3 regions of the Mesorhizobium sp. M0140 genome follow, and region 3 is predicted to be linked to each of the others. Evidence: predicted binding sites of a transcription regulator. Region 3 holds the regulator's gene; each other region holds the start of a gene.
The links. The regulator PhoB, encoded in region 3, activates phosphate uptake and scavenging genes when phosphate is short. The targets are predictions, from matches to a motif close to TGTCATNNANCTGTCAT.
Positions count from the first base shown of each region.

Region 1: a site for PhoB is predicted at 4,845-4,861, ahead of NKJ37_RS28690 (esterase-like activity of phytase family protein). Genes of this name have one in related genera too.
Region 2: a site for PhoB is predicted at 8,208-8,224, ahead of NKJ37_RS10575 (acid phosphatase). Genes of this name have one in related genera too.

Region 1 covers NZ_JAMYTM010000042.1:28,741-39,534, reverse strand. The annotation lists gene NKJ37_RS28705 (SH3 domain-containing protein) at 1-204, shown strand, start outside; gene NKJ37_RS28700 (MFS transporter) at 389-1,600, shown strand; gene NKJ37_RS28695 (MATE family efflux transporter) at 1,634-3,106, opposite strand; gene NKJ37_RS28690 (esterase-like activity of phytase family protein) at 3,277-4,755, opposite strand; gene NKJ37_RS28685 (GcvT family protein) at 4,974-7,385, shown strand; gene NKJ37_RS28680 (trimethylamine methyltransferase family protein) at 7,398-8,951, shown strand; gene NKJ37_RS28675 (LacI family DNA-binding transcriptional regulator) at 9,093-10,118, opposite strand; gene NKJ37_RS28670 (Gfo/Idh/MocA family protein) at 10,315-10,794, shown strand, end outside.
Region 2 covers NZ_JAMYTM010000008.1:71,841-82,634, forward strand. The annotation lists gene ychF (redox-regulated ATPase YchF) at 1-364, shown strand, start outside; gene guaD (guanine deaminase) at 432-1,796, opposite strand; gene NKJ37_RS10545 (uracil-xanthine permease family protein) at 1,933-3,267, shown strand; gene corA (magnesium/cobalt transporter CorA) at 3,504-4,478, shown strand; gene NKJ37_RS10555 (MaoC family dehydratase) at 4,602-5,078, shown strand; gene NKJ37_RS10560 (MaoC family dehydratase) at 5,075-5,545, shown strand; gene NKJ37_RS10565 (adenine phosphoribosyltransferase) at 5,591-6,136, opposite strand; gene NKJ37_RS10570 (alpha-hydroxy acid oxidase) at 6,146-7,291, opposite strand; gene NKJ37_RS10575 (acid phosphatase) at 7,468-8,163, opposite strand; gene NKJ37_RS10580 (cytochrome c1) at 8,291-9,163, opposite strand; gene NKJ37_RS10585 (cytochrome b) at 9,192-10,493, opposite strand; gene petA (ubiquinol-cytochrome c reductase iron-sulfur subunit) at 10,510-10,794, opposite strand, start outside.
Region 3 covers NZ_JAMYTM010000003.1:45,882-56,675, reverse strand. The annotation lists gene pstC (phosphate ABC transporter permease subunit PstC) at 1-486, shown strand, start outside; gene pstA (phosphate ABC transporter permease PstA) at 483-1,799, shown strand; gene pstB (phosphate ABC transporter ATP-binding protein PstB) at 1,817-2,635, shown strand; gene phoU (phosphate signaling complex protein PhoU) at 2,662-3,369, shown strand; gene phoB (phosphate regulon transcriptional regulator PhoB) at 3,386-4,075, shown strand; gene eglC (endo-1,3-1,4-beta-glycanase EglC) at 4,539-5,963, shown strand; gene NKJ37_RS03930 (type I secretion system permease/ATPase) at 6,008-7,765, shown strand; gene NKJ37_RS03925 (HlyD family type I secretion periplasmic adaptor subunit) at 7,769-9,088, shown strand; gene NKJ37_RS03920 (ROK family protein) at 9,122-10,366, opposite strand; gene xylF (D-xylose ABC transporter substrate-binding protein) at 10,636-10,794, shown strand, end outside.

The sequences.
Region 1 (10,794 bases), on a different contig from region 3:
AGAATCCACGGCGGCGGCGTGAGCGGCTGGGCCAGCGCCGGTTATCTCGAACGCTCCCAGATCGTTCGCCCGCCGATCATCATCGTGCGCCCGCCGCATCGGCCGCACTGGCAGCACAGGCCGCACCGTCCTCCGCACCATCGCCCGCCGCACAAGCCGCGCCCCGGCAAGTGCAAGATCGCGCCCGGCTTCCCCTGCAGGTGAGGCCGACCGGTTGAGCGATAGATGACGGATCGGAGCCGCTGGCCCCGATCCGAGCCTGTTCAGCCGGCAGATATCCCGCTCAAGCAATGTCCACGGTGCTGTCAGGAGCCTCCCTGTCGGCTGGAACGTCGTGGATGAAACCGCGTTAAATCCTCGATCCCCGAAATTGGTGACGAGGTTGGCCATGGCCATTCGCAATTTTGCGCATACGCACGAAGGAGCAGGTGGCGACGCTCTTGCAATCCCCACCGTCGCCGCGATGATTGCGGTGCTGTTTGCCGGCAGCACGGTGCTGACGCCGCTCTATATCGTGTACAAGCAGCAATTCGGCTTTTCACAAATCACCCTGACGCTGATCTACGCCGTGTATGTCGTCGGCAATCTGGCGGCATTGGTGATGTTCGGCGGGGTGTCCGATGTCGTCGGGCGCCGGCCCGCGAGCCTGGCGGCGATGCTTGTCGCCATCGTCAGTGCGCTTGTCTTCCTGTTTGCCGGAAACGTCGTCTCGCTCGACGTCGCCCGCATCCTGAGCGGGCTTGGCATCGGCGTCGGCGCGGGGACCGGAACTGCGTGGATTGCCGAGCTTCTTCCCGGCGCGGACAAGTCGCGCGCCAGTGTGATCGCCACCAGCACCAATTTCCTCGGCCTCGGCTTCGGCGCACTGATTTCGGGACTTCTGGCTGAATATGAGCCATGGCCGTTGCGGCTGATCTTCATCGTCTATCTGGCAGCACTTTTGGTGGTAACGATCCTGGTCTGGCGCACTCGCGAAACGGTGGCGAAGCCGGGCGGCCTGCGGCGGCTTTCCTTGCGGCCGCAACTTTCCGTCCCGGAGGAAATCCGTGCGCGCTTCGTCGCGCCGGCGGTGACCGGCTTCGGCGCGATGGCGCTGGTCGGGTTCTACGCCGCGTTGGCGCCGAGCATCCTGGCGCAGCAGCTGCATGTGACCAACCACGCCGTCGCCGGCGCGCTGTTGTTCGAACTGGCGATCGTCACCGCGATCAGCATTGTCGTTCTGATGCACATGAAGAGCAACAAAGCGATGCTGGCTGCGCTGGCATTGATGATCCCAAGCGTCTCGTTGGTGGTGGCGGCGCAGACACTGGCCTCGATGGCACTGATGGTTGCTGCGACGGCCTGTTGCGGCGTTGCGGCGGCGCTTGGTTACCGTGGCGGGCTGCAAGTGGTGAACGAGATCGCGCCGAAGGCTCGTCGCGCCGAAGTGGTGTCCAGCTTCTTCATCTGCTGCTTTGTCGGCAACGCCTTGCCCGTCATCGGCATCGGCATCGTTTCGACCTATGCCAGTCCCATCGCCGCCAGCCTGGCGTTCGCCTGCGTGATCCTGGCGTTTGCGTTGGTGGCACTGGCTTTTGAGCTGAAACAACACGGGCGTTGAGCCCTGGAGCTGTCCAGCGGAACCGGGTTGGCTTCAGCCGTTCGGTGTTTCAGGCGAAAGATGCGCGCGTCCGCGCGGCACGCCAAGACCGGTGTCCGGCGGCTCGCCGGCGGCCGGCCTGTTCTCGATCATGTGCGTGGTGCGCCAGCGGCCGAAACGGTAGTAGGCAGAGGCCAGTATAAGCGAGCTGATTGAACCGGCCGGGAAACTCCACCACAGCGCTTCCTCGCCGATCACGCCACGCATGAAATAGGCAAAGCCGGTGCGCACGATCAGCACCGAAATGACCAGGATGATCAGCGGCGGCATCACGGCACCCGTGGCTCTTACGGTGGCAAACAGCACGATGGTTATGCCGAACAGAATGAACGACCACGAGGCGACATTGTTGATGTGGACGGCGATGTCGATCGCCGCGCTGTCGCTGCTCAGGAACAGGCTCAGCACCGAACGGTCGAAAACCGACAGCACGGCAACCAGCGCGCCGGTCAGGACCAGGTTGAAGCCTACACCGGAGGCGGCGATGCGGCCGATCCGGTCCCAGCGCCCGGCGCCGACATTTTGCGCCGCCATCGAGGACACCGCGGCGCCGATGGCGAGCGCCGGCATCTGGATATAGGTCCACAGCTGGGCGGCGATGCCGTAAGCGGCGGCGACCTGCGAGCCGTTGGAGTTGACCATGCCCATCACTGTCAATGCAGCCGCGGAGATGACAATCATCTGCAGACCCATCGGCACGCCCTTGAAGACGACGATGCGAAGCAAGGTGGGATCGGGCCGCAGCAGAGCGAGGTTGGCGCCGGCCAGCCGCAGCGGATGCTTGCGCACATAGAGCACGATCAGGATGGCGATCACGCTTACCGTCTGGCCGATCAGCGTCGACGTGGCGGAGCCTGCGATACCGAGCTCGGGAAACGGCCCGATGCCGCGGATGAGCAATGGGTTGAGCACGATGTCGAGGACGACGGCCAGAGCCATGAAGAAGAAGGGCGTGCGTGAATCGCCGGCACCGCGCAGCACGGTCATGACGAAGGACAGAAGGTTCATCATCGGCACGGCGACGAAGATGATGCGCAGATAGGACCGGGCCAGCGGCAAGGCATCGGCCGGTGTGCCGAGCGTGTTGAGAATGGCGTCGACCCAGATCCAGCCGCAGACCGCGAAGATAACCGAGACGAGGAAGAAGAACGTCGCGCTGGTGCCGACGATGCGGCGCGCCTCGGGCAGGTCGCGGGCACCGACCGACTGGGCCACCAGAATGGTGGCCGCCATGCCGATGCCAAACACAGTGCCGAGGATCAGGAACAGGACGAGGTTGGCGTTGGAGGTGGCGGTCAGCGCCGATTCGCCGAGGAAACGGCCGACCCAGACGGCGTTGATCGATCCGTTGAGCGACTGCAGCACGTTGGAGCCGAGCACCGGCAAGGCGAACAGCAGAAGCGTGCGCGGGATCGGGCCGCTGGTCAGGTCGCCGGTGCGCCGGCGCGCGGGCATTTTTTCGTCCATGGCGGGCAGCTCGGCAGATGGTGATTTGGGATCCAGTCCACGATGATATCGCAGGCGGGACCGAGATGCACCCTTGCGAACGCGCCGCACGGCTGAAAGCCGCTGCCCCCCGTTCATATCAGCCGCTGCCCCAGCGGACGCGCCAAGCGCGCCCGTCCGTGCAGTGGTCGTTACTTCTTGGCCAGACCCGGCAGCGTGACCTGATAGACCAGGAACATGGTGTCGACATTGGCGCCGTCTTCCGCCTTGTAGGGCGCGCCAACCTGGAAACCGTCCTGGGCAAGGAAGTCGTTGTCGTTGGCGACGAACAGGAAGTAGTCGTCGGGCAGCTTCGCATCGATCACGCTAACCACCGACATCGCCTCCCACTTCTCCGACAGGTTGTTCTTGTCGTTCGGCGCGCCATTGTGCAGGCCGAAGCGGCCGAGCTCGGCACTGTCGTTGATGTCGATGAATGGCGTCAGCTTGGCCGGTGTCACCGATGGGTCGACGACGCCCTTGGGGGCGACCGGCTTGTCAGCGGCATCGAAGGCGCTGTCGGCGATGTCGGTCGCGGTGGATAGGTCGACGACGTTGACCTGGCGATAGAGCGAGGCATCGCCCTTCAGGCCCTGGCCGTTGCCGCTGTCGCGCGCCAGCATCAGGAAGGTCTGATCCGACAGTGCCACGATCTCGCTCTGCGCGGCGACCTTGGTCTTGCCCTTGGCATCCTTGAACACCGGCAGCGGCACGACATACTCATGCGCCAGCTTGAGATGGCCGAGGTCGGATGCGTCGTAGACCAGGGCGCGGGTGTTCTGGCGCGTGGCGGGCGAATCGCCGCCGTCCTGCCGGGGCGCCGACTGCAGCACGGCGATCAGGAACTTGCCGTCTGGCGTCACTGCCATGCCTTCGAGGCCTTGGTTGTTCTGGCGGCCGGTTTCGGGATCCTTCGGATCGGGCTCGGCGGCACCGGGTCCCGGATTGTCCGAGGCGAAGTTCGGCGTGCCGTGGCGCATCGGCACGAGGGCGGCCGGGGGCTGGGTTGCCGACAGCAGATGCCCGTCGGCGGAAAACCGATAGATGTTCGGGCCGTATTCGTCGGAGATGAACATCGAACCATCGGGCAGCCGCACGATCGCCTCGTTGTCGAGCGCCAGCTTGCCATTGTCGGCTTGCGGCAGGATCGGCATGTCGCCGCTTGCCGCGCGCACGCCGTTGAGCGGATCGAGGCCTGTGGCATCAGCGCCCTTGTCGTCGGTGAGCAGCATAGTGTCGGCAAGCGTCGCCTTGACGCCCGTCTGCTCCTGGCCGGCAGCAGGTGCCGCACCCAATGCAGTCGGCGTGAATTCGATGCCGATCGTGTTGAGGCGCGGCCGGTAGTCGGTCGTGCCGACCACATTGTAGCCGCGGTCCGGCAGCAGCCAGAGCGAGCCTTTGTAGCCGCCAGCATCATGCGTCCAGCCTGATGTGTCGATCGCCATGCCGGAGCCCGAACCAAACGTCTCGCCGAACTTGTCGCGCTGAGCGGCCGCGATGCGGCCGACACCGACCAGCCCCTTGTTGACGAGGCCGCCGACGGTCGCGGTGCTGTCGGCGAGCGCCGGCGTCAAGGCGGTGAACAAGGCCAGCGCGACGCCGAGCGACGCGGTTCGGTACAGGTGTTTCATGGATAATCCTCTTTGTGACGGATGTGCCGCGAGGCGCGACATCGATGATGCCGCGCAGGCCTCCCCGAAACGCGGTCTACGGCGCGAACATGATGCTTACGTGACAGCGCGCGGTGCATGCCGGCGGTCGACGAAAAACGATGCGCGCGCGCGGCACTAGACACTTATGTCCAGTGAATATATGCTCCAGCCTTCGGACTAACCGTGGAGGGGAAGCCTTGAAGTCGCACTACCGCGCAGTCGTCATCGGAGGTGGCGTGGTTGGAGCCTCGGTGCTCTATCACCTGACGCGGTTCGGCTGGAGGGATGTGGCGCTGATCGAGCGCGCCGAACTGACGGCCGGTTCGACGTGGCACGCGGCGGCAGGCTTCCATTCGCTCAACGCGGATCCCAACGTGGCGGCGCTGCAGGACTACACCATCAATCTCTACCGGGAGATCGAGGCCGAATCCGGCTGGGATATCGGCCTGCACATGAAGGGCGGCGTCAACATCGCCAGCGATCCCGCGCGCTGGGAGTGGCTGAAATCGGCCTGGGCGGTGTTCCAGTCGGTCGGCATCGAGACCGCTAGGTTGGTAACGCCCGATGAGATCAAGACGATCTGCCCGATCGTCGACGTCACCGGTGTGCTTGGCGGGTTGCATGATTCCAACGAAGGCCATCTCGACCCGTACGGCACGACGCACGCCTATGCCGGCGCTGCAAAAAAGCGCGGCGCCGACATCATACTGCGCAACCGGGTGGTCGAGTTGAAGCCGCGCGCCGACGGTCGCTGGGATGTCGTCACGGAGCAGGGCACCATCATCGCCGAGCATGTCGTCAACGCCGGCGGGCTGTGGGCAAAGCAGCTCGGCCGCATGGCCGGCGTCGACCTGCCGGTGACGCCGATGGAGCACCATTATTTCATCACCGAGGACATTCCCGAGATCGCGGCGCTGGACAGGGAAATCGGCATCGCCGTCGATCTCGACGGCTATTCGTATCTGCGGCAGGAGCGCAAGGGCGTGCTGCTGGGCGTTTACGAGCAGAACCCGAAGCACTGGAACATGGATGGCGCGCCATGGAACTACGGCATCGAGCTGATCCCGGAAGACATCGACCGCATCAGCCCCGAACTCGCCAAGGCGCATGAGCGCTTTCCTTGCCTGGCGACGGCCGGCATCCGCAAATGGGTCAACGGCGCCTTCACCTTCACCCCGGACGGCAATCCGATTGTCGGGCCGGTGCGCGGGCTGAAGAATTACTGGGTCGCCTGCGGCGTCATGGCCGGTTTCAGCCAGGGCGGCGGCGTCGGCAAGTCGCTGGCCGAATGGATGATTTTCGGCGAACCGCAGGCCGACATCTTTGGCATGGACATTGCCCGCTACGGCGCCTTCGCCGCCAACCGGGAATATCTCAAGCAGACGACACGCCAGTTCTATTCGCGCCGCTTCGTCATGACCTTTCCCAATGAGCGGCTGCCCGCCGGCCGGCCGCTGAAACGCCCCGGCGCCTATGACGGCATGACGGCCGCGGGATGCGAATGGACAGCGTCGTGGGGGCTGGAAATCCCGGCCTATTTCGCGCCGATGGGATTTGCCGAGAACACGACGCTGCGGCGCTCCAACGCCTTCGACATCGTCGGCGACGAGGCGCTGCAGGTGCGGCGCGCCGCCGGTCTCGTCGATATCTCGGCCTATTCGCGCTATGCGGTGGCGGGGCCAAGTGCGGAAGCCTGGCTCGACCGGCTGCTCGCCTGCAGGCTGCCGAAGCCGGGGCGGGCCGGCCTGGCGCCGATGCTCGGTCATGACGGACGGCTGAAGGGCGACCTCACCGTCTTCAACTGGGGCGGCGGCAGCTATTGGCTGATGGGCTCCTACTATCTCCGGGAATTCCACATGCGCTGGTTCGAGAGCCATGCGGCTGAAGGCGTCACCGTCGACGACCTCTCCGACACGATGAGCGGCTTTCTGCTGACGGGGCCGAACGCGCGCAAAATACTGGAGCGAACGACGCATCAGGATGTTTCCGGCGCAGCGCTGCCGTTCATGGCCTGCGGCGCATTTGATATCGGCATGGTGCAGGCACGTGTTGCGCGGCTGTCGATATCAGGCGAACTCGGCTTCGAAATCAGTTGCCCCGTGACCATGCATGCCACTCTGCGCGACACGCTGCTGGGCGCTGGCGAGGATCTGGGCCTTGCCGAAATCGGCTACTATGCGCTCAATGCGCTGCGGCTGGAGAAGAGCTTTGGCATCTGGTCGCGCGAATTCACGCAAGGCTACACGCCGGGCCAGACCGGTCTCGACCGGTTCATCGCTTTCGGCAAGAGCGACTTCATCGGCCGCGAAGCGGCGTTGAAGGAGCGCGACGCCGGTGCCTCGCAGCGGATCGTGACGCTGGAGATCGACGCTATTGATGCCGATGCCAGCGGTTTCGAGCCAGTCTGGCATGACAGTCGGCGCGTCGGTTTCGTCACCTCGGGCGGATTTGGTTACACGATCGGCAAGAGCGTCGCACTGGCGTTGGTGGACGACGATTTTGCCGAGGAGGGGACGGCGCTTTCGGTGCACATTGTAGGCGTCGAGCGGCCGGCACGCGTCATCGCGGCCTCGCCCTACGATCCCGAGGGCAAGGCGATGCGGCAATGAGGAGAATACACCATGGTCGATGACGCGGCACGGGACAGCAGGCGCGAGCGCCGGCGTGGACGCACGGGCGAGGCAGGCAGCGAAAGCAGCCGCCGGCCCAATTACCATTCGCTGAAGAATCCGTTCCTGCCGCAGCCGATCTTCTCGGATGATCAGGTCGCCGCCATCCATGACACGGCGTTGCGCGTGCTGGAAGAGCTCGGCATCAAGGTGCTGCTGCCGCAGGCGCGTGAGCTTTTCGCCAATGCCGGCGCCCTGGTCGATCCGGACACCGACATGGTGCGCATCGGTCGCGACATGGTGACGGCGGCACTGGCCTCGGCGCCGAACTCGATCCACGCCCATGCCGGTTCCCGCGCGCGCGATTTGACGCTCGAACTTGGCTCGATGGCGTTCCTGGCCGGGAGCGGAGCACCGAACGTCACCGATCTCGAGCGCGGCCGGCGGCCGGGAACACTGGCGGATTTCGAGGATCTCATGCGGCTGGTGCAGCATTTCGACGTGCTGCATATGCTGGGGCCCTGCATCGAACCGCAGGATGTCGACAACCGCTTTCGGCACTATGCCGTCAACCGCGCGCAGCTGACGCTGTCGGACAAGTTTCCATTCGTCTTCGCGCGCGGTACGCCGCAGGTCGAGGACGGGTTCGAGATGCTGCGGCTGGCGCGCGGCCTGTCGCAGGACGAGTTTCTGGCAAATGCATATTGCTACACCGTCATCAACACCAACTCGCCGCGCCAGCTCGACATCCCGATGGCGCAAGGCATCATCGATTTCGCCCGCGCGGGCCAAATCTCCGTCATCACGCCGTTCTGCCTGGCGGGCGCCATGGCGCCGATCACGGTCGCCGGCGCGCTGACGCTGCAGCACGCCGAAGCGCTGGCCGGGCTGACGCTGGCGCAGATCGTTCGGCCGGGTGCGCCAGTCGTCTATGGCTCGTTTTCCTCCAATGTCGACATGAAATCCGGCGCGCCAGCCTTCGGCACGCCCGAGCATGTCAAGGCGACGCTGGGCGCCGGTCAGCTGGCGCGCTTCACCGGGCTGCCGTGGCGGTCCGGCGGCGGCAGTGCCGCCAACATCTCCGACGCGCAGGCCGCGCACGAGACGCAGTTCGCGCTGTGGGGTTCGGTGCTGGCCGGGGCGACGATGTGCATCCATGCCGCCGGCTGGCTGGAGGGCGGCCTCAGTGTCTCCTTTGAGAAACTGATCACCGACATCGAGGCGCTGCAGACGGTGGCTGAACTCTGTGCCGTAACCCCGGGTGACAGCGATGCCATCGGTTTCGAGGCGATCGCCGAGGTGCAGCCGGGCGGCCATTTCTTCTCGGCCGGCCACACCATGGCGCGCTACCGCACCGCCTTCTACGAACCGCTGGTGGCCGATTGGTCGAATTTCGGCAATTGGACGCAAAGTGGATCGAAGACGGCAAGCGAGCGCGCCACCGGTGTCTGGAGGCGGGTGCTCTCCGATTTCGCGCCGCCGGCAACGGCTGCCGCCACCGCCGGCGTGCTGGACGAGTTCATCGCGCGGCGCACGGCAGAGGGCGGAGCGGCGCCGGTGTCTTAAGGCCGGCTCTCGCTGATCGCCCTCATTGCGGCGCGGTCCGGAGCCTACAGCGCCTCCCGCGCATTCAAGGTTGCGGCCGGTGCACTGCGCACCGGTGTGCTGTTTGAGGGGAGGACGACATCGGCGGTCCTGCTGCCACCATCAATCGCTGTCGCGCGCGACCAGCTCCAGCGGCCAGACCTCGCGGATGATCCGTGGACCCTCGGGGCCGGCGAAGGCCGGGATCGAGGCCAGCAGCATTTCCGCGAGGCGTTGTCCCATTGGCTCCAGCGCCGGGCGGAAGGCGGTCAGGGCTGGGGAAAAATAGCGGCAGAGCGGCGTGTCGACGATGACGGTCACCGCGATGTCGTGGCCCGGCCGGATGCCCATCTCGGCCAGCGCCTTGCAGCCGCCCAGCGCCATTGCGTCATTGTTGAAGATGATGGCGCTCGGCGGGGCGTTGGAGCGCATCACCTGCGGCGTCACCTCGTAGCCACCTGCCTCGTTGATGAAGCCGGAGGCGATCAGCTCGGGGTCGATCTCGATGCCGTGCCGCTTCAGGGCCTTGCGGTAGCCGGCCAGGAACAAATAGCCGAAGTTGAGGTCGAGCGACGGACGGACGGCGGCGATGCGGCGGTGGCCGCGCGCCACCAGGCGGTCGACGGCGTCGGCGCCGGCCTTCTCGAAATCGAGGTCGAGGGAAGGATAGGACTTGGCCCCGGAGCGACTGCGGCCGAGCGTGGCGAAGGGAAAGCCGGCTTGCGTGAGATAGTCGATGCGCTCGTCCTCGCGCCGCGTCCAGGCCAGCAGCACCGCGTCGGCGCGGCGCGTTTCGACGACCCGGCGCAGGCGCTCCTGCTGGTAGTCGCCCGGCGCCCCCATGACCACGGTCAGGTCGAGCCCGCTTTCGGCAAGCCTGGCCTGCAGCCCGATCAGGAATGGAATGAAGAACGGCTCGCCATATTGCTGGTCACCGGGATGCGGCTGCAGCATGAACGCGATCGAATGGGTGGCGCCTTGCCTCAGGCTGCGGCCGGACTGGTTCGGCGAATAGTTGAGCGTCCTGGCCGCCTCGAGCACGCGCTGGCGCGTGTCGGCATTTACATCGGCGCGACCGTTCAGCGCTCGCGACACCGTGCCGATCGATATGTTCAAGTGACGGGCAAGGTCGTGAATGCTGGATGCCAAGTGACTGTACTCCCCTTGCTTGGCTAGCACCGGTAGCCGCTCAGGCCAAGGCGACAGGACGATTTTCGCCAACGGCCAATTGACATTCTACGCCTTAGGGTGTGTTCTCGTAAACGTTTACGGAAAAACGTTTACGGTCCTGCCGTGGATGCCGCGACGATCGGTCTGGAGGGACCGAGCGGAGGAGGAGCGCTGGATGATCGATGTCGTCCTGGTCGGCTGCGGAGCGATGAGCAAGGCCTGGCTCGATGCCATCAGGCAGATCCACGGGCTCACCCTTGTCGGCCTCGTGGATCTCGATGCCGACAGGGCACGGGCGAGGGCGCGCGAATACGACCTCACCAATGCTGTCATCGGCAGCAATCTCGACGCCGTGCTCGACCAGACCAAACCGCAAGCGGTGTTCGACGTGGTGGTTCCAGCCGCCCGGCGCGAAGTCGCTTTTTCCGCTTTTGCCCACAATTGCCATCTGCTGACGGAAAAGCCGCTCGCCGACAGTCCGGAAAATGCGCGCGCCATCGTCGAGGCCGCTCGCCGCGCCGGGCGCATTCACGCCGTCGTGCAGAACCGCCGCTATGTCGCCAATGTCAGGCGCATCCGCAGGTTCCTGGATTCCGGCGCCATTGGTACGCCGACCAGCATCCACGCCGACTTCTTCGTCGCGCCGCATTTCGGC
Region 2 (10,794 bases), on a different contig from region 3:
AGTCGCCCAGCTCTCCGACGAGGAAGAAATGGAATTCCTGTCGTCGCTGGGCCTCGACGAACCCGGCCTGAACAAGGTCATCCGCGCCGGCTACGACCTGTTGCATCTCATCACCTATTTCACCGCCGGGCCGAAGGAGACGCGCGCCTGGACCATCCATAAGGGCGACAAGGCGCCACAGGCCGCCGGTGTCATCCACACCGATTTCGAGCGCGGCTTCATCCGCGCCCAGACCATCTCCTACAACGACTTCGTCACACTGGGCGGCGAAGTGGCGGCCAAAGAAGCCGGCAAGGCGCGCGACGAAGGCAAGGAATATGTCGTCCAGGACGGGGACGTGCTGTTGTTCAAGTTCAACACCTGATGTGACGGATGTCACGCCGCCGTGGCGGCGTGATCAGCGCCCTCTCCGGCTAGCCCGGGAAAACCAGCTATTGCCCAACTACCCTCCGGCCACTCACCCAGACCGTGGCGATGTTGGCCCGCGCTGCGTTGAGCACGATCTTCTGGAATATCTCCTCAAGCGTATCGTCGGCCATGCCGATGTGGATGTTCGATGCCCTGGCGCTGGTGTCGATCAGCAGCGCGTCAAACTCATAGCCGACGCGAAAATTGCCCGTCGGCAGATCAAGTGCTTCCGCACCGCCGGCGGTCGCCAGCCAGAACGCCTCCTGGTGCGTGATGGGTTCGCCGGGCGCACCGCGTTGCTCCGGCGGCAGGCCGGCATGCACACCGCTTTGCAGCGTCCTCGACGCTGACAATGCATGTCGGCAGCCATCGAACAGTGACGGGCTGTAGCCTCCGGAAATGTCGGTTCCGAGCCCGACGTGCATGTGCCGGTCAAGTGCTGCGCGCAGCGGAAATGCGGCATTGGCGAAATAGAAATTGGACAGCGGGCAATGGGCAACAGCCGCGCCCCTCTCATCTATGAGGTCCATATCCTGCTCATCGATGAAATTCGAATGCGCCAGGATCGTATGCCGGGTGAGCAGGCCGAAACCATCAAGGCTTGCCGCATCGGTGCGGCCGAAGCGCGTCTCGACGAACTGCTTTGCCCAGTCGCTCTCCGAGCAATGCGTCTGCACGTGGCAGCCGAATTCGGTTGCCAGCTCGCCGAGTCCTTGCAGCGCCGCATCCGTGCAGCTTGGGATAAAGCGCGGTGTGATCGCCGGCTGGACGAGCGGCCTGTCGCGCGGATCCAGCGACTTGACCGCCTCGATGAACCGTCTGGTGTCCGATACCGCGCTTGCCGCATCGGCATCGCGGTAGAAAGGTGGACACTGCTCTGGATCGTCCATCACCACCTTGCCGACGAGCGCGCGTTGACCCTTCTCAAGACAGGTCTCGGCAAGCGCCAGGCTCGCGTCAACATGGACCGTGGCGAAATAGAGCGCCGTGGTGGTTCCGTTGGCCAGCAGGTTATCGACCAGATCGGCATAGACCTCGCGGGCATAATCGACATCCGCATAGCGGGCTTCGAGCGGAAAGGTGTATTTCTGCAGCCAGACTTCGAGCGGCACATCCAGCGCCTTGCCCATCTGCGGCCATTGCGGCGCATGGATATGCAGGTCGATGAGACCGGGCAGCAGGAATTGGCCATTGGCAAGCTCAACAAGCGTGCCCGCCAGGCGGGCAGCGTTCTGCCTGACCTCGTACTCGCGATGATCCGGCGCCAGCATTTCCGCGATGCGCCCCTGTGCATCGACGCTGAACAGATGGTCCTTCAGCACCTCCAGCCTGCCGCGTTGGGGCGTGTGGAAGGCGGTGCCGAGCAGCGTGAAGGGTTCTCTCGTCATTGCGGCTCCGGTTTGGCTAACGGTCTGCTTGGCCTACAAAAAAACAGTTGGCAAATGTTGTGGCCGCTGTCCTTCGGCACCGACTGATCCCATGATCGAGCGGGAATTTCCAGAGGGGTCAGAAGGGGAACGGTACATGGAACGCGTTGCGTCAGAGATCACATTGATTGCCCAACCGGACGATCCGCTGCCATGGGGCAAGGCAGCGCTGCTCGGCCTCCAGCATGTACTGGCGATGGACGTCTACATCGTGCCGTTTATCATCGCATCGGTGCTCGCCTTCAGCGTCGGCGATGCCGGCGCCTTTATCCAGTCCGCATTCGTGGCCGCAGGCATTGCCACACTGATCCAGTCGCAGCTTTTGATGCGGCTGCCGGTCGTCCAGGGGCCGTCCTTCGTCCCGATCGGCGCGGTGCTGGCCATCGCCTTCGGAGCAGGCGGCGGCGTTGGCGGTCTCTCCGCCGTGGTCGGAGCGCTCATTCCGGGCGCCATACTGGTCATCCTGCTCGGTTCGCCGACAAGAATCTTCCATCGCCTCGTCAACCGCTTCGTACCGCCCATCGTCGGCGGTGCGATCATCATCGTCGTCGGCGTCGCCTTGATGCCGGTGGCGCTCAAGGAGAGCGTGTTCGCGGTCCACGGCACCGCCACGGTCGGCGGCAACATCGTCCTCGCTTTTATCGCCGCTGCCTTCCTCGTCGGCTGCATGCTGACCGGCATGGCACTTGGCGCGAAGGGCGCCTGGCTGCGCCTGCTGTCCGTGATCATCGCCCTGGTGGCAGGCAGCGTGGCCGCCGCCTTCATGGGCCAGTTGAACATGGCGGGCGTTGCGGACGCGACATGGTTTTCCATGCCGCGAATCGCCTTCCTCAATCTCGACGTGACGTTCTCGCTGTCGGCGACACTGACGATGCTGATCGTCTATATCGTCGTTCTCGCCGAAACCACCGGCACCTGGTTCGCCGTCGGCGCCGTCATCGACAAGCCGCTGTCGGACGAGCAGCTCGACAAGGGCGCGACAGGTGAAGGCCTCGGCTGCCTGGTCAGCGCGCTGCTGTGCAGCACCCCGGTGACCGGCTATTCGTCCAATGCCGGCATCATTGCCATCACCGGCATTGCCAGCCGCGCCGCCTTTGCCGCCGCCGGCATCTTCCTGGTGCTGTTCGGGCTGATCGGCAAGCTTTCGGCGGTCATCGCCTCGATACCGGGGCCTGTCATCGGCGGCGTTTTCGGCGTCCTCTGCGTCGTCATCGCCATGAACGGTTTCCGCGTCGTGCGCGGTACACCCCTGACCGAGCGCAACATGCTGGTCATCGGTCTGCCGATCCTGATGGCGCTGTTTGCCACGCTGGCGCCGCCGGATTTCGTCAAGACGCTCCCCGACCTCGTGCAGTACATCCTCGGCTCATCGATCGCCTTCGGCGCCGTCTGGGCCATCGTGCTGCACCAGATCCTGCCAAACTCCCGGTAGACGTATCCTAAGATGGCGGGCGGCAATGTGCCGTCCGCTATCTCTCTGCATCGTTGACAGCACTTGCCGTTGACCTGTTTTGCGGGCGGCATGGCCTGCCTTGACCTTGTCACATCACGGGTCTAATCGGCTGGGGCACGCGGTCGGCGCTTTCGGCGAAAGTGTCCGTCTCGTGCAATCCAACACGACGCGTCAATCCGAACGCACCCTTTGACCCCAGCAAGGGATATCAGGCGATGATCAAGGCCTTCGTCGTGGACAATGACCGCCTGCGCGTCGTCGACGATCTCCTGGCAAACAGCGAGACCATCGTCTGGGCGGACCTGTTCAACCCGACAAAGGAAGAGGAAGCGACGATCGAGAGCTGGCTCGGCGTTGCCATTCCGACGCGCGAGGAGATGGAGGAGATCGAGATTTCGAGCCGCCTCTATGTCGAGGACGGCGCCTACTTCATGACCGCCACCCTGCCCGCCCAGACCGAGGTCGACGATCCCTTGATGTCGCCGGTCACCTTCGTGCTCGCCGGCACAAGGCTGATCACGGTGCGCTACCACGAGCCGAAGGCCTTCAAGACCTTTCCGCAGCGCGCCGAGAAGGTGGCGACCGGCTGCACCAGCGGCGACACCATCCTGATCGGCTTGCTGGAGGCGATCGTCGACCGTCTCGCCGACATTCTGGAACGCGCCGGCCGCGACATCGAGGCGATCTCGCGCGATATATTCGAGGCGCGGTCGACCAAGGTTTCCAAGCGCAACCGTGATTTCCAGGAGTTGCTGAAAGCCATCGGCCGCAAGGAGGACATCGCGTCTTCGATCCGCGACAGCCTGATCTCTCTGCAGCGGCTGGCAGGCTTCTTCGCCCATGCCTCGACCCGCACCAAGATGAGCAAGGACACCAAGGCGCGCATCAAGACGCTGTCGCGCGATGTGCTGTCGCTCGCCGACCACGCCACCTTCCTGTCGCAGAAGATCTCCTTCCTGCTCGACGCCACCCTCGGCATGATCTCGATCGAGCAGAACGCCATCATCAAGATCTTCTCGGTCGCCGCCGTCATCTTCCTGCCGCCGACTTTGGTCGCCTCGATCTACGGCATGAATTTCGACGTCATCCCCGAGTTGAAATGGGAGCTTGGCTATCCCTTCGCCATCGCCATGATGGTGCTGTCGGCGATCCTGCCCTTCTGGTACTTCCGCCGCCGCGGCTGGCTCTGAGTGGCCCTGTCGATCGGCTGCCACAGGCTGGCGCAGTAGAAATCGCTTGACCAAACGAACGCCGGCCTGCATCCGGAAACCCCGATCCTGGGGATCGTGGGTCGACAAGCCGGATTCCAGACCATGACTGCAGAGATAAAAACATGGGCCTATGAGGACTTCATCGAGGGCGCATCGATCGACCTCGGCTCGAAGCTCGTGAGTGCCGCCGAGATCGTCGAATTCGCCGGAGAATTCGACCCGCAGCCGATGCATCTCGACGAGGAAGCCGGTAAGGCCAGCATCCTCGGCGGGCTGGCAGCGTCGGGCTGGCACACCTGCGCAATGTTCATGCGCATGCTGTGCGGTGCGTTCCTGCTGGACTCGACCTGCCAGGGCGCGCCCGGAGTCGATCAGGTCAAATGGAAGAAGCCGGTCCTGGCCGGCGACCAACTGACCGGCACCCTGATGGTTATTGCCAAGCGCCTGTCGAAATCGAAGCCGCAACTCGGCTTCGTCACCATGCGCAGCGAACTGTTCAACCAGCGTGGCGAAAGCGTCTTCGAGCTCGAGAACTCCGTCATGTTCCTCACGCGCGATGCCGCGGGGAGCCAAGCATGACACTGGACGAGTTCTTCCGTATCGGCACCACCGTCACGCTCGGCTCGCACTCATTCGAGCCCGAGGCGATCAAGGCCTTCGCCCGTAAGTACGACCCGCAAATCTTCCATATCGACGAGGAGGCCGCGAAGAAAAGTGTGCTCGGCGGCCTCTGCGCGTCCGGCTGGCACACGGCCGCGACCTGGATGAAACTCAATCTGGAAAACCGTATGGACGCCGAGATCGCTGCGTGGAGCGGTCCCGGTCCAGTGCCGGAATTCGGTCCCTCGCCCGGCTTCAAGAACCTGAAATGGCTGAAGCCGGTCTATGCCGGGCAAACCATCACCTTCACGCGCACCGCGCTGTCGCACCGCCCAATCGCCTCACGCCCCGGCTGGCGGCTGCTGGCGCTGCGTTCGGAAGCTTTCGATTCCACCGGCGACAAGGTGCTCGAGTTCGAAAGCGCCGTTCTGGTGAAGGCCGAGTAACGCCACTTTCCCTCTCCCTTCTTGTAGGAGAAGGGAGAGCACTCCTCAATGTCCTTCGAACCCTATCAGCGTTCTGACCGGCACACCGAGGGCTTCGAGCTTGGCGCGGCCGCCGAGGTCCGGCAGGTCGATGACAAAACAGGCAGCGAGGATGTCGGCGCCGATCTGGCGCAGAAGTTTGACCGCGGCTTCAGCCGTTCCGCCGGTGGCGATCAGATCGTCGACAAGGATCACCTTCTCGCCCGGAGCAACGCCGTCCTTGTGCATCTCCATCTCGTCCAGCCCATATTCCAGGCTATAGGCGACGCGCACCGTTTCGTAGGGCAGCTTGCCCTTCTTGCGGATCGGCACGAAACCGGCCGAGAGCTGATGGGCGACGGCGCCGCCAAGGATGAATCCACGTGCCTCGATGCCGGCGATCTTGTCGATCTTCTGGCCGGCATAGGGATGCACCAGTTCGTCGATGGCGCGGCGGAAGGCGCGCGCATTGCCGAGCAGCGTGGTGATGTCGCGAAACAGGATGCCGGGCTTGGGATAATCCGGAATGGTGCGGATCGCGGCGAGCAATGTGTCTTCGAGGGAGGATTTCATGGGTCGAGATTACCTGAAACGGACGTTCTTGCGCGACAATTGTTCGATCGAACTGCAGCCCATCAGCTTCATGCCGCGTTCGATCTCGACCCGCATCTGCTCAAGCGCCCGTTCGACGCCGGGCTGGCCTGCCGCCGCGAGCGGGAACAGATAGTAGCGTCCGACGCCGACGGCCTTGGCACCGAGCGACAGCGCCTTCAGCACATGGGTGCCGCGCTGCACGCCGCCATCCATGATGACGTCGATCCTGTCGCCAACGGCGTCGACGATCTCGGCAAGCTGATCGAACGCCGCCCGCGAGCCATCCAGCTGCCGCCCGCCATGGTTCGACAGCACAATGCCGCTGCAGCCGATGTCGACGGCGCGTCTTGCATCCTCCACCGATATGACGCCCTTGAGGCAGAACGGACCCGACCAAAGCTTGACCATCTCGGCCACGTCGTCCCACGTCATCGACGGGTCTAGCATCTCGGTGAAGTAGCGGCTGATCGACATCGTGCCGCCACCCATGTCGACATGCTCGTCGAGCTGCGGCAGCTTGAACCCCTCATGGGTGAAATAATTGATCGCCCAGGCCGGCTTGAGCGCGAACTGCGCCATTCCGGCGAGATTGAGCTTGAAGGGAATGGCAAAGCCGGTGCGTTTGTCGCGCTCGCGGTTTCCCCCGGTGATGCTGTCGACGGTCAGCATCATCACCTCGACGCCGACCGCCTTTGCGCGCTGCATCATCGCCCGGTTAAGACCTCGGTCCCGGTGGAAATAGAACTGGTAGACCTGTGGGCTGCTGCTGATGCCGCGCGCCTCCTCGAGGCTGACGGTGCCAAGCGAGGAGACGCCGAACATGGTGCCGTATTTGGCGGCGGCCCTGGCGACCGCGCGCTCACCCTGATGGTGGAACAGGCGCTGCAAGGCGGTCGGCGAGCAATAGAACGGCATCGCCAGCTTCTGGCCCATGACCGTCACCGACATGTCGACCTCGCTCACTCCGCGCAGCACGTTGGGAACAAGGTCGCAGGTCTCGAAGCTTTCGGTGTTGCGGCGATAGGTGACCTCATCGTCGGCCGCGCCGTCGATGTAGTTGAAGATCGGCCCGGGCAGCCGCTGCTGTGCCATCCGCCGGAAATCGGAAAAGTTGTGACAGTCGCTGAGCCGCATCATCGAATTCCAAAGGCCATGGCGGGACGAGCTTCTCGCCACCGTTCGATGCGTCGAATATCAACCTGATGCCGCCATGCCAACGGACTAATTGCCGAACTTTCGCTTGAGCACGAGCGTTAACAAAAAAGGAGCGCCTTAAGCGCCCCTTCCCGTCTAAATCCGGCTGACGAGGATTACATGCCGAGATCGGAACGAAGCTCGGCCCTGGCCACTTCATATTCAGCCTTGAAGTCGTCCCGGTTGAGCAGGACCGCGGCAATAACGCTGCCGGAAATCTTGCCCATCTCGACGTCGGACGCATAGTGGATGCCGCCGACCTCGCGGTTGTGGGCGTATTCGGCCGCACGCGCCATGATCTCGGCGCGCTTTTCCGGGACCATGTCGGACAGGATGATGCCCATCATCGTGCCTACGGTGGCATGGCCGGACGGCCAGGAACCGGAGCTCGACAGCTTGACCGCCGGCTTGACGAGATCGCTGAGCTGATGCGGGCGCGGGCGCTTCCAGACATCCTTGGCCGGGTCGACTACAGCCCCTTCGGTAGCCACCACGCGATCGAAGAAAGCGCTGAATTTCGGCAGCGTTTCCTTGTTGAATTTCGGCCCCATGACGTCGGCAAAGCGCCAGACATTCTCCTCGGCATCAGCCACCGCGCTGGCGACCATCTCCGGGGTGCGCGTCACCTGCAGCGTCAGCACCTCGCCGAGTTCGGCCTTGGTCTGCGCCGAATCGTTTGCCGGCGGCGGCGGCAGGATCATCGTCAGGTCGACGTCCTTGTTGGTGACGAAGGGCTGGGCGTCTTCCGCTTGCGCTGCCGAGCCGAGGATGAGCAGCAACAGGCCTGCCGCGAGCGATGCGTATCTTTTCATGAATGCGATCCTTTGATGAGAGCAGCACAGGATCGCCGGATGCGATGACGGCCATGTGACATGACCAGCCTCCGGAAATGCAAAAGGGCGCCTCTCGGCGCCCTTCGCGATCACTTGATTGTATGGCCTAGTGGGCCACGCCTTCCCACACCTTGCGCTTGGTGAGATAGACCAGCGCGCCGAACAAAAGCAGGAACACCAGAACGCGAAAACCGGTCTTCTTGCGGTCTTCCATATGCGGCTCGGCCGCCCACGCCAGGAAGGCGGAGACGTCGCGGGAATACTGGTCGACGGTCTGCGGCGCACCGTCATCATAGGTCACCTGGCCGTCGGAGAGCGGCTTGGGCATTTTCAGCGACACGCCGGACATGAAGTACGGATTGTAGTGGGTGCCTTCCGGGATCACCATGCCGGCCGGCGGCGTCTGGTCGTAGCCGGTCAGCAGCGAGTGGATATAGTCGGGACCGCCGGCATCGTATTGTGTGAAGATGTCGAAGACGAATTGCGGAAAGCCGCGCTCGACGCCGCGCGCCTTGGCCAGCAGCGACATGTCGGGCGGGGCAGCGCCGCCATTGGAAGCAGCAGCCGCTTCCTCATTGGCGAAGGGCGGCGGGAAATGGTCGGACGGCTTGCCGGGACGGTCGAACATGTCGCCGGCATCGTTGGGGCCGTCATGGATTGTGTACTCGGCCGACAGCGTCTTGATCTGCGCATCGGAATAGCCGAGGTCCGACAGCGTGCGGAACGCCACCAGGTTCATCGAATGGCAGGCCGAGCAGACTTCCTTGTAGACCTTGAGGCCGCGCTGCAACTGCGCCTTGTCGTAAGTGCCGAATGGGCCGGTGAAACTCCAGTCCATTTCCTTTGGCTCGTCGATCGGGAAATGCGTCGGATTGGCCACATTGTGTGCCTCTTCGGCGGCGATCGCCCGAGTGCCCGCGGCCCCAGCGGCGACCGCCACGAGGCCGATCAGCGCCAGCGAGGTGAGAATCTTTTTCATGCCAAATCCCCTTAGATTCTCTACCCGCTCAGCCTTTGGTTTCCGGAGCCGCCGTAGCGCCCGCCGGATGTCCGCTGCCGCCCTTGTTCTTCTCGAGCACCGCCTCGGTGATCGAGTTCGGCAGCCGTCGCGGCGTCTCGATCAGGCCGAGCACCGGCAGCGCGATCAGGAAGAAGGCGAAGTAGAACAATGTCGCCATCTGCGCCATGAACACATAGCTGCCTTCGGCCGGCTGCGAGCCCAGCCAGCCAAGCAGGATGGCATCGGCCACGAACAACCAGAAGAACAGCTTGTACCAGGGCCGGTAAACGGCCGAGCGTACCTTCGAAGTGTCGAGCCACGGCACCAGGAACAACATGACGATGGCGCCGAACATGCACAGCACGCCGCCGAGCTTGGAGTTGATCGGCCCGACATTGAAGGTGATGGCGCGCAGGATCGCGTAGAACGGCAGGAAGTACCATTCGGGCACGATGTGGGCCGGCGTCTTCAGCGGGTTGGCGACGATGTAGTTGTCGGGATGGCCGAGATAGTTCGGCAGGTAGAAGACGAAATAAGCGAAGAAGAACAGGAACACGATCATGCCGAACGCGTCCTTGATGGTCGCGTAGGGGGTGAAGGCGACAGTGTCGGTCTTCGACTTGACCTCGATACCCGTCGGGTTCGACTGGCCCACGACATGCAGCGCCCAGATGTGCAAAACGACGACGCCGGCAATCATGAACGGCAACAGATAGTGCAGCGCAAAGAAACGGTTCAGCGTCGGGTTGTCGACGGCAAAGCCGCCGAGCAGCAGCTGCTGAATCCAGTCGCCGACCAGCGGAATGGCGCTGAAGAAGCCGGTGATGACGGTGGCGCCCCAGAAGCTCATCTGGCCCCATGGCAGCACGTAGCCCATGAAACCGGTCGCCATCATCAGGAGATAGATGATGCAGCCGAGGATCCAGAGCAGTTCGCGCGGCGCCTTGTAGGAGCCGTAATAGAGGCCACGGAAGATGTGGATGTAGACGGCGACGAAGAAGAACGAGGCGCCGTTCGAATGCATGTAGCGCAGCAGCCAGCCGGAATTCACGTCGCGCATGATCTTCTCGACCGAGCCGAAGGCCAGATTGGTGTCAGCCGTGTAATGCATGGCCAGCACGATGCCGGTCAGGATCTGCGCCACCAGCATGATCGAAAGGATGCCGCCAAAGGTCCACGCATAGTTGAGGTTGCGCGGCACCGGATAGGCAACGAAGCTGTCATAGACCAGCCGCGGCAGCGGCATGCGGGCGTCGAACCAGCGTCCGAGACCGGTTTTGGGCGTATAGGTCGAGTGTCCCTCGCTCATCGAAATATCCCCTGCCTCAACCGATAAGGATCTTGGTATCGGAAATGAACTTGAATACCGGAACCGCCATGTTCTCAGGCGCCGGGCCTTTGCGGATGCGGCCGGCCGTATCGTATTGCGAACCGTGGCACGGGCAGAACCAGCCGCCGAAATCGCCTTCCTGGCCAAGCGGAATGCAGCCGAGATGCGTGCAGACCTGAACCATCACCATCCAGGCCTCCTTGCCGGGCGTGGTGCGATTGGCGTCGGTCGCCGGCGCATCGGACGGCAGATTGGCGTTGCGGGCGATCGGATCCTTGAG
Region 3 (10,794 bases):
CTGACCGGCGGTTCGCCCTTCATCCAGGGCCAGAGCATCTTCACCGCCGGCCTGGTCATGGGCGTCATGCTGATCCCGGTCGTGTCCTCTCTTTCGGACGACATCATAACCGCGGTGCCGCGCGCCATGCGCGACGGGTCGCTCGGCCTCGGCGCGACCCGCTCCGAGACGATCAAGCGGGTGATCCTGCCGGCTGCACTGCCCGGCATCGTCGGCGCCGTCCTGCTGACTGCCTCGCGCGCTATCGGCGAAACGATGATTGTCGTGCTGGCGGCGGGCGTCGCCGCCAACCTCACCATCAACCCGTTCGAGGCGATGACGACCATCACCGTCAAGATCGTCAACCAGCTCACCGGCGACCTCGAGTTCAATTCGCCGCAGACGCTGGTCGCCTTCGCGCTCGGCCTGACGCTGTTCGCGCTGACGTTGGTGATGAACATCGTCGCGCTCTACATCGTGCGCAAATATCGGGAGCAGTACGAATGACCGACATTTCCATGGATACGATGGTCAGGGCGGCGGCCCATCCGCGCCGCGACATCGGCCTGAAGGCCCGTTACGCTGCCGAGCGCCGATTCCGCATCTATGGCGTCGTGGCGATTTCCGTAGGCCTGGCGTTCCTGGCAATCATGCTGATCACCATCGTCTCGAAAGGCTACACCGCCTTCTGGCAGACGACGGTATCACTGCCGATCTCGTTCGACGAGAAGGTGATCGATCCTTCCGGCAAACGCGCAACCGATCCGAGCGTTCTGATCAAGGCGAATTATCCCAAGCTCGCCGAAAACGCGCTGGTGGCCAAGCTCGGCATCAATCCCGACGACAAGCCGGCGATCAAGCAGCTCAAGGGCTTCCTGTCGGAAGGCGCCCGCGTCCAGTTGCGCGACATCGTTGCCGCCGATCCGTCCGTGATCGGCACGACGCGCGACGTCAACATCCTCGCCGCCGCCAATCTCGACTCGGCTTTCAAGGGTCAGATCGACCTCAGCGTCGAGGAAGCGCGACGCAAGGTCTCGGACCAGCAGATCACCTGGATGAACAAGCTCAAGGCCGAGGGCGCGATGGCCGAGCACTTCAACAGCGGCCTGTTCACCTACGGCGCCTCCAGCCGCCCGGAAACCTCGGGCATGGGCGTGGCGATCATCGGCTCGTTCTATATGATGGTGATCGTGTTGCTCCTGGCGCTGCCGATCGGCGTCGCCGCCTCCATCTATCTGGAGGAGTTCGCCAAGAAGAACCGTTTTACCGACCTTATCGAGGTCAACATCAACAATCTGGCCGCAGTGCCGTCAATCGTCTTCGGCTTGCTCGGCCTCGCGGTGTTCATCAATTTCCTGGGCATGCCGCGCTCTGCCGCCTTCGTCGGCGGCCTGGTGCTGACGCTGATGACGCTGCCGACGATCATCATCGCGACGCGAGCCGCACTTGCAGCGGTGCCGCCGTCGATCCGCTCGGCAGCTCTCGGTCTTGGCGCCTCCAAGATGCAGATGGTGTTCCAGCACATCCTGCCGCTTGCCGCGCCCGGCATCCTCACCGGCACCATCATCGGTCTGGCGCGTGCGCTCGGCGAAACCGCGCCTCTGCTGCTGATCGGCATGGTCGCCTTCGTCGCCGATCCACCGACGACGCCTTTCGATCCGGCCACCGCGCTGCCGGTGCAGATCTATATGTGGGCGAACGAGGCCGAACGCGCCTTCGTCGAGCGTATGTCCGGCGCCATCATCATCCTGCTCGTCTTCCTCATGGCCATGAACATCACCGCGATCGTGCTTCGGCGTCGGTTCGAGCGGCGCTGGTAGAAAAAAGGCATCTTGGTATGAACATCATGACCGAACAGTCCCTTGAAAACGCAGTGGGCGACAAGATGAAGTCGAACGAAGTAATCAAAATGCGCGGCGACAAGGTCGGCGTGTTCTATGGCGAGAAGCAGGCGCTGTTCGACGTCGATCTCGACGTCCGCCTGAACCAGGTGACGGCGCTGATCGGCCCCTCCGGCTGCGGCAAGTCCACCTTCCTGCGCTGCCTCAACCGCATGAACGACACCATCGATTCAGCACGGGTAACCGGCAAGATAACGCTCGACGAAGAAGACATCTACGACAAGAACATCGATGTCGTCGAACTCAGGGCGCGCGTCGGCATGGTGTTCCAGAAACCCAATCCGTTCCCCAAATCGATCTACGAGAACGTTGCCTATGGTCCGCGCATCCACGGATTGGCCAAGCGCAAGGCCGACATGGACCAGATCGTAGAGTCGAGCCTGAAGAAGGCGGCGATCTGGAACGAGGTCAAGGACCGTTTGCAAGAACCTGGCACGGGTCTTTCCGGTGGCCAGCAGCAGCGTCTGTGCATTGCACGCGCCATCGCCGTGTCACCCGAGGTGATCCTGATGGACGAACCGTGTTCGGCGCTCGACCCGATCGCCACCGCTCGCGTCGAGGAACTGATCGACGAACTGCGTCAGAACTATACCATCGTCATCGTCACCCATTCGATGCAGCAGGCAGCGCGCGTGTCGCAGCGCACCGCGATGTTCCATCTAGGCTATCTGGTCGAGGAGGGCGCCACCGACAAGATGTTCACCACCCCCGACGACAAACGCACCCAGGACTACATCACCGGCCGGTTCGGCTGAGCTCAGGCATACGAGGGACGAAGATCATGGGTGAACATACCGTCGCATCTTTCGATGAGGATCTGGAGCAGATCAGCCAGCTGATCCGCGACATGGGCGATCTCGCCCGCTCGATGGTCAGTGGCTCGACCAGGGCTTTGCTCAATTCGGACAATGCGCTGGCGCAGCGCGTGGTTTCCGATGATGCCATCATGGATGCACGCCAGCGCGAGCTGGACGATCGCGCCATCACGCTGATCGCCAAGCGCCAGCCAATGGCCAACGATCTGCGTGCGGTGGTCGGTTCGATCCGCATGGCCGGCGACCTTGAGCGCATCGGCGACCTTGCCAAGAACATCGCCAAGCGCGTCGGCACTGTCGGGCTGAGTGTCACGCCGCACGACCTTTCGCATTCGATCGACGCGATGGCGCAACTGGTGCTGATCCAGGTGCAGGGGGTCGTCGACGAGTACGCCGCCGCCGACCCGGCAGCGCTTGCCACGCTCAGAAACAATGACGAACGCATCGACGTCAAATACACCTCGGTGTTCCGCGAGCTGCTGACCTACATGATGGAAGATCCCCGCAACATCACGGCGTGCACGCACCTGTTGTTCTGCGCCAAGAACCTCGAGCGGATCGGCGACCACGTGACCAACATCGCCGAAAATGCCTACTATGTTTTGACCGGCACGCAGCTGCCAGCCAATCGTCCGAAGCAGGACGAGACGGCAATGTCCGCGCCAGCGGCATAACAGGGGTGACCAGCCGATGATCGCACCACGCATCATGGTGGTGGAGGATGAGGAGCCGCTAGGCGTGCTGCTCCGCTACAATCTTGAATCCGAAGGTTACCAGGTCGAGGTGGTGACGCGCGGCGACGAGGCCGAAATCCGGCTGCAGGAGAACGTTCCCGACCTTCTCGTGCTCGACTGGATGGTGCCGGCGGTTTCCGGCATCGAACTCTGCCGGCGCCTGCGAATGCGCCCAGAGACCGAGCGGCTGCCGATCATCATGCTGACCGCGCGAGGCGAGGAAAGCGACCGCGTGCGCGGCCTGTCGACCGGCGCCGACGACTATCTGGTCAAGCCGTTCTCGACGCCGGAGTTCATGGCCAGGGTCAAGGCGCTGCTGCGCCGGGCCAAGCCGGAAGTGCTGTCCAGCGTGCTAAAGGTCGGCGACATCGTGCTCGATCGCGAGTCGCACCGGGTCTATCGCAAGAAGAGCGAGATCCGGCTCGGGCCGACCGAATTCCGCCTGCTCGAATTCATGATGCGCCACCCCGGCCGCGTGTTCTCGCGCAGCCAGCTGCTCGACAATGTCTGGGGCGAGACGATTTACATCGACGAACGCACTGTCGACGTGCACGTCGGCCGGCTGCGCAAGGCGGTCAACAACGGCCGCATGCCTGATGTCATCCGCACCATCCGTGGGGCGGGTTACGCGATCAGGGAAGACTAGGTGGCTGTTCCGTCCCGATAGATCGTGACCGGGAAAACTCGATTAGCACGTGGTCGCCAACAGCCGCGAAGAGTGGAATGTTGCACTCGTCTCATCGATGGGGAGCGAGCACGTGACGCTTTGGCCCAAATGCGGTCATTCGAAACCTGATGAGGATGACCGCTCTTGGCGGTACGTCGCCATCTTGCCCGCAGACTCCGACCAGAAAGCCATGCAAGAATAAATTTGAGTTAACTTAGATATACGTTCGTTAAACGACGTGTGTTCTGCATAAATATACGATTTTACTAAATTGCTTCAATTTACATTGAGCCATCACCTCCTTATTCATTATCCGCCTTCCGATTATTGCGGTCTCGGATCGAATGACGATTCCGTGGAACGATCTCGTTCCTTGCAGCGTTGCTTTGGGAGCGGTCGCCGGACCTTTGACCAGGTCGGACACCATGAGGAAGGATTTCTGATGAGCACGGTCTTAAACGCCAAAGGCATCCCTCTTGCCTACACCGGCGCTTCCACTCATTGGTTCTCGGCCACCGGGTCTGGACCGGAACTGCATGGCACCTCCGGCAACGACTCCTTCTGGGGAGACACCGGCGTCACTGTCACGATCCACGGTGGCGCCGGCGACGACTACTATCATCTCTATTCCACCAACAACAAGGTGGTCGAGGATCCTGGGGCAGGGATCGACACGATCGACACATGGATGAGCTACAAGCTCCCTGACAATTTCGAGAACCTCGTCGTTACCGGCACCAACCGATTTGCGTTCGGAAATGCGTTGGACAACATCATCAAGGGCGGGTCAGGTCACCAGACGCTGGATGGCGGCAAGGGAAATGATGTCCTGATCGGCGGCGATGGCGCCGATACTTTCGCCATCTCCAAAGGTAATGGAAGCGATCTTATCTTCGATTTCGGTGCGACCGATGCGCTCCGCCTTAACGGCTACGATTTCACTTCGTTCGATGCCGTCCGTTCACAGATGGTCCAAGTGGAATCGAACGTGATGCTGAACCTCGGATCCGACGAAATCCTGGTGTTCAAGAATACGACCATCGACAAGCTGCAGCCCACCCAGTTCGAACTTCCGATAGACAAGTCCGCAATGACGCTGTCCTTCTCCGACGATTTCAACACGCTGAGCCTTCGGGACGGGCAGGACGGCACCTGGAATTCCAATTTCTGGTGGGGAGCGCCGAACGGCAGCACGTTGAGCAGCAATGGTGAGTTGCAGTGGTATATCGACGCCAATTATGGCCCGACGAGTTCGGTCCATCCGTTCAGCGTTGAGAACGGCGTCCTCACCATCACCGCCGCGCAGGCGCCGGAGGACATCAAGCCTCTGATCAACAACTACGAATACACCTCGGGGATCCTGACGACCCACGACACCTTCTCGCAAACCTACGGCTATTTCGAAATGCGGGCGGATCTTCCTGAAACAGCCGGAGCCTGGCCGGCGTTCTGGCTGCTTCCGGAGGACGGATCGTGGCCGCCGGAGCTGGACGTTGTCGAAACGCGCGGCCAGGACCCGAACACGCTCTACATGACGGCGCATTCCAATGAGACGGGAGCGCACACGAAGGTTTCGTCAACGGTGAACGTTGCGGATACCGACGGTTTCCACACCTATGGCCTGCTCTGGACGAAGGATGAGCTTGTCTGGACCTACGATGGTGTAAAGGTCGCTCAAGCAGCGACGCCGGCCGACATGCACGATCCCATGTATATGCTGGCCAATCTCGCGGTGGGCGGCATTGCCGGCCAGCCTCCTGACCATCTGGCTACGCCAGCGGAGATGAAGATCGACTACATCCGCGCCTATACGCTGGACGACCTGCAGCACCACCCCTTGGACATCGCCGGCGACCATTCGGTCTAAGCGACGCCCTTATGTTGGGGCCATGAGCCGTTAGGAGCGCGGGAATGATTGCACGGTCTGATCTGCGGGCAGTCTTGAGGCGCGCCATCGCCGATGTCGGTGTTTTTTCGTTCCTCATCAACATCCTGCTATTGGTGATCCCCCTTTATCTGTTGCAGGTCTATGACCGCGTCCTGCCTTCCTCCAGCGTCGAGACGCTTCTTTACCTCTCTGCTATCGCGGTTCTCGCACTCGCCTTTCTCGGTCTCCTCGATGCGGTCCGCTCCGTTTACACGCAGCGCGTTGCAGCCATTGTCGACAACAGACTGGGCGCGAGGACATTCGCCGTCTCGCTGGAGGCTAAGTACGCCGGGGGAGCAGCCCTGCCTCCACTGCGCGACCTTGCCTCGGTATGCGCCTTCATCAGGTCACGTGGCGCGGCGGTCTTGTTCGACCTGCCGTTTGCTCCGTTCTTCCTCGCCCTGCTGTACCTCATCCATCCTTTGCTGTTCTGGCTTACGCTGGCGGGATCTGGTCTGTTGCTTGCGCTGGTCGTGGCAAATCAGTTTGCCATCGGCAAGAATGATGCCTTGTCGGCGGAACGCTCGGCTGTTGCCAGCCTGTCGGAGCAGGCCTTTGCCCGGAATGCAGAGACGCTGCGCGCCATGGGCATGATCCAAAACGCCGCGCGAGTGTGGGGAAGGCACGTGGCGGAGGCGCTAGTCCTGCATGACCGTTCGTCGATGGCCAACGCGATTTTCAGTGGAACGTCGCGAGCCGTACGCATGATGCTTCAGCTAGCAATACTGGGTGTCGGAGCATGGCTCGTGCTGCAAGGGAAGATGACGGCCGGCATGATCTTCGCGTCTTCCCTGGTGTCGTCCCGTGCGCTGCAGCCGCTCGACCAACTGATCGGGTCATGGCGGCAGATCGTCGACGCCAGACGATCGTGGAAGCGTTTGGACAAGGCGTTTTCCGCCCATCCGGCGCATGCGCAAAAACTGACCTTGCCGGACCCGTCCGGCGAAATTGTCGTGCAGGGCCTCATCTTTGTCGCGCCGAACGCCACACCCGGCACCGAACCCATCATCAAGAGACTGAACTTCCGCATCGGCGCAGGCGAAGCGGTGGCGATAATAGGTCCGAGCGGAGCCGGCAAGTCCACCCTGGCAAGATTACTTGTCGGTGCGATTCAGGCAACCAGCGGCTGCGTCAGGATTGATGGCGCCGATCTCAGAACCTGGGACGAGAAGCAGCTTGGCCGGCATATCGGATATCTCGCTCAGGAGGTGGAGCTCTTTCCCGGATCGATCGCGGAAAATGTCGCCCGCTTTGAACCCGATGCGAATGACGCCTCTATCGTCGAGGCAGCAAAGAATGCCCGGGCGCATGAGCTGATACTGGAGCAGCGAGACGGCTATCAGACCAGAATAGGTTCGTCGGACAGAACACTGTCGGGCGGCGAACGCCAAAGGATCGGGCTGGCGCGCGCTTTTTACGGCAATCCGCATGTTCTCGTTCTGGATGAGCCCAGTACCCATCTCGACGGCAGCGGCGAAGCCGCGCTCGAAGAAGTGCTTGCCGCCGCGAAAGCGGCGGGCGTTACGACAATCGTGATAACGCACCGCCCTTCGGTCGCCGCAGCCTGCGACCGCGTGATGCTTCTACGCAGCGGAGTGATCGAAGCCTTCGGTCCAAGCGGCGACGTGATGCGGCAGCCAATCGCCGGCATCGGCCTTGCCCCACAGCGCAGCATGGCGGTGACAGGGTCTTTTGCAACGACGAACCGCGGCACCCCTCATAGTGTCCGCTTTGGATCGTAGAAGATGACAGCACAGAGCCTCGTCCGGGAAGGCACAGCACGCACCGACATTCGCCGGGTGGCATTCGCCGGATACGCGGCAATGGCGATATTGATGGGTTGCTTTGGCTATTGGGCGGTCAGTGCACCGTTGTCCGGCGCGGTCATCACGCAAGGCACAATCTCGGCGACAGGCGGGAACATCCTCATCCAGCATCCCGAGGGCGGCATCATCCAAGAGTTGCTCGTCCATGAGGGTGATCGGGTGCAACAGGCCCAGGAACTGATCCTGCTGGATCGAACAGCCGCGCAAGCCGAACTCAACCGGCTGACGAGACAGTCGATCGCGTTGAAGGCCAGCGCCTCGCGGCTGGAGGCGGAACGCGACGGGTTGGATCGGCTTGCGCCAATCACAGAGGCTGCGCCGGCACCGTTCCAACACAATTTCGAGGTCCTGGTTCAAGAACAGCAGAAGGAATTCAACGCCAGGCTCGCCCGATTTCGATCGGAACAATCGATCCTCAGGCAACGGGTTGCCATGCATCGCCAGTCTGTTGTCGGATTGCAGGCCCAGAAACAGGCCATTGAGCAACAGGCCGAAGTCGTGAAGAAAGAACTCGGCATCAAGACCAGCCTTTTGGACAAGGGCCTCACCAATCGCACTGAATATTCACAGCTTTTGCGTAGCGAGGCCGATCTCGTCGGGCAGGCAGGGGCGCTGGAGGCAAATCTTGCATCGGCCAACACCCAGATCGTCGAAGCCCAGGAGCAGATAGAGCGCCTGACCACGCAACGCGTGGAGGAAGCCCTGACGAAACTCGACGAGGTACGTTCTTCGCTGGCTGACATTGACGAACAGATGCGGGCATCCGAGGCAGTGCTGCGGCGGACGACGATCAAGGCGCCGGCGGCGGGCATCGTGGTATCGTCCACCTACAATTCCAAGGGCAGCGTGATTGCCCCCGGCGAGAAGATCATGGAGATTCTGCCTACGGCATCGGGCTTGATCGTCGATGCACGGCTGCCGCCGAAAGACATTGACCAGGTTCGTGTCGGCCAGCCGGCAAGACTGCGACTATCAGCGTTGAACATGCGGCTCACCCCTGAGATTTCAGCCATGGTGACACAGGTTTCCGCAGATCGGCTTATCGATCAGGCTACGCATGAACCCTATTTCCGCGCCAAGCTGAAGATTGCCGCCAACTTGCCGCCCGGCGTGAAAGCGGAGCAGCTTTACCCTGGAATGCCGGTAGAAGCGTTCATCAGCACCGGCGAACGGACTTTCTTCGAGTATCTCGTACGGCCGATGCGCGATTCCTTCGCGCGCGCTTTCAAGGAGCGGTAGATGTTGCGGACCGCGCAATTTTGACCCTGGTCCTCACGCCACGCTCTTTCCGGCGCTCCCTCTCGCCTGCACGCCCGGCGCAAAAATCTCTTGATCGACGAAGATCAGTGCCCGCATGGCGCAGCCTTCGCGGATCAGTGGCAGTTCGTTCGGCTCGGTGTCGAAGGAAATCGATTTTGAGTGCTGGCCACCGGCGGTCTGGGCAATCGCCTCGCGCAGTGCCGGCTCTATCAGGTCGAAGGCGGCCGCGCTGACGCCGACCATGGCAACGGGCGCCGGATCGATCAGCGCGAACAGGCTGCCGAGGCCGTAGCCGAGCGCTTCGCCAGCCTTGCGATAGGCTTCCCGTTCGGGTCCGTCACCTTCGCGGGCCGCGGCAGCCAGGGCGCGCATGTCGGCGTCGCTGACATCGGCGACGGGTTCTGCATCCTCGCCCATCTGCCTGGCGTTGCGCCAGATGGCGTAATTGCCCGCATAGGCTTCGACGCAGCCGCGCCGTCCGCAGCGGCAGAGCGCGCCGTTCGGCCGATGGATCATGTGGCCGAATTCGCCGCCCGAGGAATGGGTGCCGGTGAACAATTCGCCCTTCAGCACCAGGCCCATGCCGATGCCGTGCGACAAAAGGATAGCGATGAAATCGTCGCGGTAACGATCGGGGTCGCGCCAGCGCAGCGCCACCGCCATCATGTTGCAGTCGTTCTCCATTATGGCGGGGATGCCGAACGCGTCTTCGAATATGTCAGCGAAGGCGATATCGGTGTGCGGCGTGATCGGCGACCACAGCATGGCGCGGGCACGGGTGTCGGTAATGCCCTGGATCGCCAGCGCGATGCGGGCGATGCTGCGCACGTCCAGGTCGGGATCTGCCAGGCGGCGGCGCACGATTGCCGCGCATTCACCGATCAGCGACTCGCGCGACATCGTCAGCGTGTCCAGCCGGCGCTGTTCCTCGGATACTACCTGGCCGGCATAGTCGATGACGGCGACGGAGAGGAAGTTCAGCGACAGCACTACGGTCATTACCGCGGCCGCTTCCGGATTGAGACTGAGGCCGACCTGCGGCCGGCCGCGTTTGAGCGAGCCGGCCTCGCTCGGCTTGCTTTCGGTCAGGATGCCTTCGACGATCAAGTCGGAGGAAATCGCCGAGATGGTCGAATGGCTGAGGCTTGTGGTCGCGGCGATTTCGGTGCGGGACGGTTGTCCGGCCTGGCGCACGGCCGCAATTACCATCGCCCGGTTGCGGCGACGCAGATCGTCGTGGCGGATTCCGACCGACATGTTCTTTCACGTCCTCCCGGTCGCCGCGGTTCTTCCTGCCCTGGAACGCTGTCGGTGACGCAGGTAAATACTGGCAGAAGCTGCACGCCCTGTCATTTATTTATTCCGAGACTCGAAAAAAACTCGAAATGACATCAAAATCCATCAGAATCGATGTTGACAGCGTTCGGACGTTGGCCCAGTGTTTTTTCGAGGCTCGAAAAAATAGGGCTTCTGTGCCGGCCCTCGGGTCAGTTTGGTCGCGCCATACGCGGCGCAGGGAGGATAATATGAAAAGATTCACAGCCGCCATCCTGGCGGGTGCCGCCATGTCGCTGACGCTCGCGTCTGTCGCGCAGGCGAAGGACAAGGTCGTCGGCGTTTCGTGGTCCAATTTCCAGGAAGAGCGTTGGAAGACCGACGAGGCCGCCATGAAGACGGCGATCGAG